Regions from separate parts of the Saccharopolyspora halophila genome, predicted to be linked through region 2. Evidence: riboswitches for the same ligand, from Rfam matches in the RefSeq annotation. Region 2 holds a riboswitch; the other holds the start of a gene.
What was found. Region 2 has a riboswitch for S-adenosylmethionine ahead of thrC (threonine synthase). Riboswitches for the same ligand answer to the same signal wherever they lie in the genome.
Positions count from the first base shown of each region.

Region 1 (3,395 bases), on a different contig from region 2:
ATCTCGAGCAAGGTCGTCAGCCTGACCTCGCAGATCGAGCCGCCGGTCAAGGAGATCGTCGACCCGAACATGTTCAAGGGCGAGGAGAAGGTCGTCGAACCGGGCAAGCCCGGCGAGAAGATCCAGTTCACCCGGATCACCACGGTCAACGGTGACGAGGACGGCCGCGAGGTGGTCGACGAGAAGGTCACCAAGCAGGCCGAGCCCAAGGTCGTCCGCGTCGGCGGCAAGGAACCGCCGAACAGCGGCGTGTGGGACAAGCTCGTGCAGTGCGAGGCCACCGGCAACTGGTCCGCCAACAGCGGCAACGGCTACTACGGCGGGTTGCAGTTCGACAAGCAGACCTGGGACGCCTACGGCGGCGACCAGTACGCCGAGTACCCCCACCAGGCCAGCCGCGAGCAGCAGATCGCGGTCGCGGAGAAGGTCCGCGACGCCCGCGGTGGCTACGGCGCCTGGCCCTCCTGCTCGTCCAAGCTGGGCCTGAGCTGACGCTTCGCGCGAGGGCCGCCCACCGCTTCGCCGGTGGGCGCCCCTTCGTAGTTCGCCCTGGTGAGAAAGCTTCCCCGGGACACGGCTAGGGTTTGAGCCGTGGAAGACCAGCTGCTAGGACCGGGCGATGTGCGCCGGTTGGCCGCCGAGCTCGACATCCGGCCGACGAAGAAGCTCGGCCAGAACTTCGTGCACGACCCCAACACGGTGCGCCGCATCGTCTCCGCCGCGGAGGTCACCGCGGACGATTCGGTGCTCGAGGTCGGTCCCGGGCTCGGTTCGCTGACGCTGGCCCTGCTGCCCGCGGTCGGTTCGGTGACGGCCGTGGAGATCGACCCGGTGCTGGCGGCCAAGCTCTCCGCCACGGCCGCCGCGTTCGCGCCCAACTCCGCCGAGAACCTGACGGTGCTGCAGGCCGACGCGCTCAAGGTGCGCGCGGAGGACTTCGCGGAGCCGCCCACGGCCCTGGTCGCCAACCTGCCCTACAACGTCGCCGTGCCGGTCGTGCTGCACCTGCTGGCCGAGCTGCCGAGCCTGCGGCGCGGCCTGGTGATGGTGCAGTCCGAGGTCGCCGACCGGATGGCGGCCGAGCCGGGCAGCCGGGTCTACGGCGTGCCCAGCGCCAAGGCCGGCTGGTTCGCCGAAGTGCGCCGCGCGGGACCGGTTTCGCGCAACGTCTTCTGGCCGGTGCCCAACGTGGACTCCGGTCTCGTCGCCTTCCGGCGCGTCGATCCGCCGTCGAGCGCGCCGCGCGAGGAGGTGTTCCGGGTCGTCGACGCGGCTTTCGCGCAGCGGCGCAAGGTGCTGCGCGGTGCGCTGGCGGGCTGGGCCGGTTCGGCGACGCGCGCCGAGGAGTACCTGCGGGCGGCGGGCATCGAGCCCACCGATCGCGGTGAGCGGCTCACCATCGCCGACTTCGCCCGGATCGCCGAGGCGAAGCAGTCCTGACCACCCGGCCGGGCGATTGCGGGTTCGAGCGATGTCGTTACTGAGGGTTGGCTGGAACACCACGCGGTGTCCGGAAATTCCCGCTTCGCCGGGTGTGTGACAAGTCAAACAAACTCCGGAAAGTGACCGCTATCAACTTGCGCTACGGCGTGCCAGTGGGGTCTACTATTCGGGAAATCCATCCCGAGCGGCCGAGAGACCTGGCTTGTTGACGCCGCAGCAACCACCCGATGCGGGCAGGTGCTAACGCCAGGGCCGATGGAGCGATCTTGGATTCCAACGCGCTGTTAGCGACCACGCCCGCCGGCGAACCCCGGTTCGAGGCGTTCTTCCCGCTGCCCGCGCAGCACCTCCAGGCCACGCCGCCGCGCGCTCGAGCACGAGTAGCGCGCTCGGAGCCTGCCCTTCTCCGGGAGCTGTTCACCCAGCGCCGCGTCATCGATCACGGGCTGCGCACCACCACGGCCTGTCGTCGCGCGATGTGACCCGGTCCTTCCCCCGTTTCTTCAACTTCTTCAAGTTCACCCTGACCTGCTGCCCGCGACGCGGGCGCGGTCGTCGCGAGCTGATGTGGAGCAGATCGTGATCTCTGTCGAGAACCTGACCAAGTCCTTCCAGCACAACGGTGCTGCCGTCCGCGCTCTCGACGGTGTGTCGATGGAGGTCAACCCCGGTTCCGTGTGCGGTGTGGTGGGGCCGAGCGGGGCCGGGAAGTCGACCCTGGCTCGCTGCATCGCGTTGCTGGAGAAGCCGGACAGCGGTGCCATCCGGGTCGACGGCACCGACCTGGTCGCCCTGGAGGGCCGTGCGCTGCGCGCCGCGCGCCAGCAGATCGGCGTTGTGCCGCAGGGTGATTCGCTACTTCGGCAGCGCACCGCCGCGGGCAACGTGGCGCTGCCGTTGGAAGCCGCCGGGATCAGCGGGCCGCAGCGGCGCACTCGCGTCGCCGAGCTGCTGGACCTGGTGGGCCTGACCGACAAGGCGTCGGTCTACCCCGACCAGCTCTCCGGCGGGCAGCGCCAGCGCATCGCGGTCGCCCGCGCACTGGCCGCCAAGCCGTCGGTGCTGCTGGCCGACGAGCCGACCTCGGCGCTGGACCCGAGCACCACCGACTCGGTGCTGACCGTCCTGGACCGCGCGCGCTCCGAACTGGGCGTGACCGTGCTGGTGGTCACGCACGACATGGCGGTGGTCCGCAAGGTCGCCGACGACGTCGCGGTGCTCGACGGCGGCCGGGTGGCCGAGCACGGCAAGGTGCTGGACCTGGTGGCCGATCCGGGCAGCCAGGTCTCGACCAGCCTGCTGCCCGCCACCGACCAGGCCGAGCCGCTGCGGCCCTCCGCGAGCGGTGGGCACGACGTGGTCGCCGAGATCGTGCTGGTCGGTTTCGCCGCCGTCGGGGCGCTGCTGCCGGAGGCGGGCAACCGCTTCGGCGTGGACCTCGCGATCCTGGGCGGCGGTTTGACCCGCCTCGGCGACACCCCTGTCGCCAAGTTCCGCATCGGCCTGACCGGGGAGCGTTCCGAGGCGGCGCTGAATTGGATGATCGAGCGGGACGCGCATGTCCGGCGCGCCCCGGTGTGCGTTGACGGAGTTGCTGCTGCGTGACTGATGTGACCCCCTGGACGGAGGTCGGAGAACTACTGGGCGAGGCAACGCTCGAAACGCTCTACATGGTGCTGGTGTCGACCCTGCTGGCGGTCGCCGGCGGGTTGCCGCTCGGCGTGCTGCTGCACCTGACCTCGCCGGCCGGGCTGAACCCCAGGCCGACGTTGTACCGGGTGCTCGGCGTGATCGTGGACGTGGTGCGTTCAGTGCCGTTCGTGGTGCTGCTGGTCGTGCTGGCCTCGTTCACCCGGTTGCTGGTCGGGACCTCGATCGGCAGCACCGCGGTGATCGTGCCGCTGACCATCGGTGCCGTGCCGTTCTTCGCCAGGCTGACCCAGAACGCGTTG
Region 1 covers NZ_BAAARA010000001.1:327,774-331,168, forward strand. Annotated here, with positions in the region: gene ABD289_RS01600 (resuscitation-promoting factor) at 1-492, shown strand, start outside; gene rsmA (16S rRNA (adenine(1518)-N(6)/adenine(1519)-N(6))-dimethyltransferase RsmA) at 592-1,440, shown strand; SAM riboswitch class I at 1,616-1,705, shown strand; gene ABD289_RS01610 (hypothetical protein) at 1,710-1,925, shown strand; gene ABD289_RS01615 (methionine ABC transporter ATP-binding protein) at 2,023-3,048, shown strand; gene ABD289_RS01620 (methionine ABC transporter permease) at 3,045-3,395, shown strand, end outside.
Region 1: another riboswitch for S-adenosylmethionine. It lies ahead of ABD289_RS01610 (hypothetical protein); the one in region 2 lies ahead of thrC (threonine synthase).

Region 2 (3,395 bases):
TCGGTTTCGGGCTGCTCACCGGTGCGCTGATTGCCACCTACACGCTCTGGGACGCCCACGCGGTCACCGGCCTGGCGCTATCGCCGCTGCTGTTCGACTGGGCGAACAACCTCACCCGCAGCGCCCTCCTGTCCCCCTACGCCGCGACGCGCCGCGCAGCGCTGGCCGAGACGTGGCGGCGGCACCGGCGGGAGATCCTGGCCGTGGGCCTGCTGTCGCCGCTGTCCTACGTCCTCGTGCTGTTCGCGATGCGGCTGGCTCCGGTCACCCTGGTGGCCCCGGGGCGTGAGCTCAGCATCGTCATCGCCGGGCTGCTCGCCTGGCGCCTGCTCGGCGAACCCCAGCCGGTCCGCCGCCTGAGCGGGGCCGCGGTGGTCCTCTGCGGCGTGGTGCTGCTCGGCGTGGCCTGAGCGGTCAGGGGCGTTGGTTGCGGAGCTGCACCAGCGTCAGGACCGTTCGCTCCAGGGCGTAGTCGGCATCCGCGGCCATGCCCTTCACGCCCGCGTTGACCTCGGCGGTGACCCGCAGCGCTTCGGCGATCGTGTTGGGGGTCCAGCCCCGGGACTGCGCCTGGGCCTTCTTGATCTTCCAGGCGGGCATGCCCAGATCACCGGCCAGCCGGAACGGGTCGTTGCGGGCACCCGCGGCGGCGACCCGGCCGATGGTGCGGACCGCGTCGGCGAGGGCGTCGGCGATCAGGACGTGCGGCACACCGAGCTGGATGGCCCAGCGCAGCGCTTCCAGCGCGCCCGCGCGGTCGCCGACGACGGCCTTCTCGGCCACCACGAAGCCGGTGACCTCCGCGCGGCCCCGGTGGTAGCGGCGGACCACTTCGTCGGTGACCTTGCCGCCGCCGGTGTCGGCGACCAGCTGGGAGGCGGCCGAGGCGAGTTCGCGCAGATCCGAGCCGACCGTTTCGATCAGAGCGGAGACACCGCCGGAGTCGCTCTTGCCGCCCGCGCGCTTGATCTCGTCGCGGACGAACGCCTCGCGCTCGGCGGGCTTGGTAATCTTCTTGCACTCGGTGACCCGAGCACCGGCCTTCTTCAGCGCGTTGGGTAGCTCCTTGGCGTGCTTGGCCCGGCCACCACCGTTGTGCAGCACCACCAGGGTCATGCCGTCGGCGGGTTGCTTGGCGTAGTCCAGGATCGCCTCGGCGATCTCCTTGCCCGCGTCCTGCGCCGACTCGATGGCGACCACGCGCCCCTCGGCGAACAGCGACGGGCTGAGCAGTTCGACCAGCTCCGGAGGGGTGAGTTCACTCACCTTCACCCTGCGCAGCTCGGTCTCCGGGTCGGCCGCGCGAGCGGCGCTCACCGCGGACCACATCGCGCGCTCAACCAGGAGCTCTTCGTCTCCGAGAACCAAGTGCAACGGGTCGGCGACCACGGCCGGGGAGCTCATATCCGGCATCGTGCCACGCGCTCCCGACAGTTCCGTCATCTGGATCGCACTGGCCAGGATCGTGGGAAGTCCACTAGCGTGCTTGTCAGCTGTTTAAAATGGAATAGCTCATCCAGAGGGGCAGAGGGAACGGCCCGTTGAAGCCCCGGCAACCGTCCGTCCGATGGTCCGTGATGTCCATTCGCGAGGTCTCGGTCGAAAGCGGTGCCAATTCCGACCCGTGCCCGCGGGATAGATGAGGAAAGGACCTCGCGATGACCGCTGCTGCCCAGACCGCCAAGAAGCTCGACCTCGGCAACGCCGTCGAACTGGTGTCGAAGGAAGAAGGGCACCGGCAGCCCCTGGCTCCCGAATTCGTGTCCCTCGAGGACTTCTCGCCGCTCGAGGTCGCCTACGACTTCGGCAAGATCAGCCGCGCGGAGATCGAGGCCGGCCCGCGTTCCATCTGGCGCTACAAGCAGTTGCTCCCGGTGCCGAGCAACGTCGACCGGATCGCCAACACCGAGCCCGGCTGTACGCGCTTGCTCGAGGCCGACAACCTCGCCAAGGCGCTCGGCGTCAAGAAGATCTGGATCAAGGACGACACCGGCAACCCGACGCACTCCTTCAAGGACCGCGTCGTCGCAGTCGCGCTGGCCGCCGCCCGCGAGTTCGGCTTCAAGGTCCTGGCCTGCCCGTCCACCGGCAACCTGGCCAATGCGGTGGCCGCCGCCGCTGCCCGGGCCGGCTGGGACTCGGTGGTGCTGGTCCCCAAGAGCCTGGAGCGCGCCAAGATCCTGATGAGCGCGGTCTACGACGGTTCCCTGCTGGCCGTCGACGGCAACTACGACGACGTGAACCGGCTGGCCACCGAGCTCGCCGGTGATCACGAGGACTGGGCGTTCGTCAACGTCAACGTCCGCCCCTACTACTCCGAGGGTTCCAAGACCCTGGCCTACGAGGTCGCCGAGCAGCTGGGCTGGCGGATCCCCGAGCAGATCGTGGTTCCGATCGCCTCCGGTTCGCAGCTGACCAAGGTCTACAAGGGCTTCAACGAGCTCGGCCAGGTCGGCCTGGTGGAGCCGAGCCCGGTCAAGATCTTCGGCGCGCAGGCCAGCGGCTGCTCGCCGGTGGCCACCGCGTTCAAGGAGAACAACGACGTGGTGCAGCCGGTCAAGCCGGACACCATCGCCCGCTCGCTGGCCATCGGCGCGCCCGCCGACGGCCCCTACGTGCTCGACGTGGTGCGCAAGACCGGTGGCGCCATCGAGGACGTCACCGACGAGGAGGTCCGCGAGGGCATCAAGCTGCTCGCGCGCACCGAGGGCATCTTCGCCGAGACCGCGGGCGGCGTGACCGTGGCCAACGCCAAGAAGCTCATCGAGGCCGGCCAGATCGACCCGGACGCCGAGACCGTCCTGCTGATCACCGGCGACGGCCTCAAGACCCTGGACGCGGTGCAGGACTCCATCGGGCCGAAGGCCACGGTCGAGCCCACCACCGACTCGGTCAACCAGGCGCTGGGTCTCTGAGCCCCGGCCGCTGAACTCGACGCGGGTGGTCGTCCGATGCGGACGGCCACCCGTTTTCGCGCTCAATCCACGGCGCGGATCGGATCGCCGCGCGTGCGCAGCTCCGGACCCCGCTCGCCTGGCAGGATCGCGATGTCTCCTTCCCGATCGGTGCGCAGCACACGAGCGCCCGCACGGGCGAGCCCGTCGGTGATCACCGGGCTCGGGTGCCCGTAATCGTTGCCCGCGCCGACGCTGATCAACGCCACCCGCGGCCGCACGCGCCGCAAGAACCGCGGCGCCGTGTAGCGGGAGCCGTGGTGCGGGACCTTGAGCACCTCGGCCCGCAACTCCGCGTCACCGGAGAGCAGCTCGGCCTGCCCCTGCAATTCGATGTCGCCGGTGAGCAACACGCGCCCCACCGGAGTCCTCGCACGCAGGACCACCGACGCGTCGTTGGCGTCCTCGGCCGTCTGCTTGTCGGCCGATCCGGGGTCCGGG
Region 2 covers NZ_BAAARA010000018.1:9,269-12,663, reverse strand. Annotated here, with positions in the region: gene ABD289_RS20150 (EamA family transporter) at 1-410, shown strand, start outside; gene holA (DNA polymerase III subunit delta) at 415-1,404, opposite strand; SAM riboswitch class I at 1,510-1,646, shown strand; gene thrC (threonine synthase) at 1,659-2,915, shown strand; gene ABD289_RS20135 (ComEC/Rec2 family competence protein) at 2,978-3,395, opposite strand, start outside.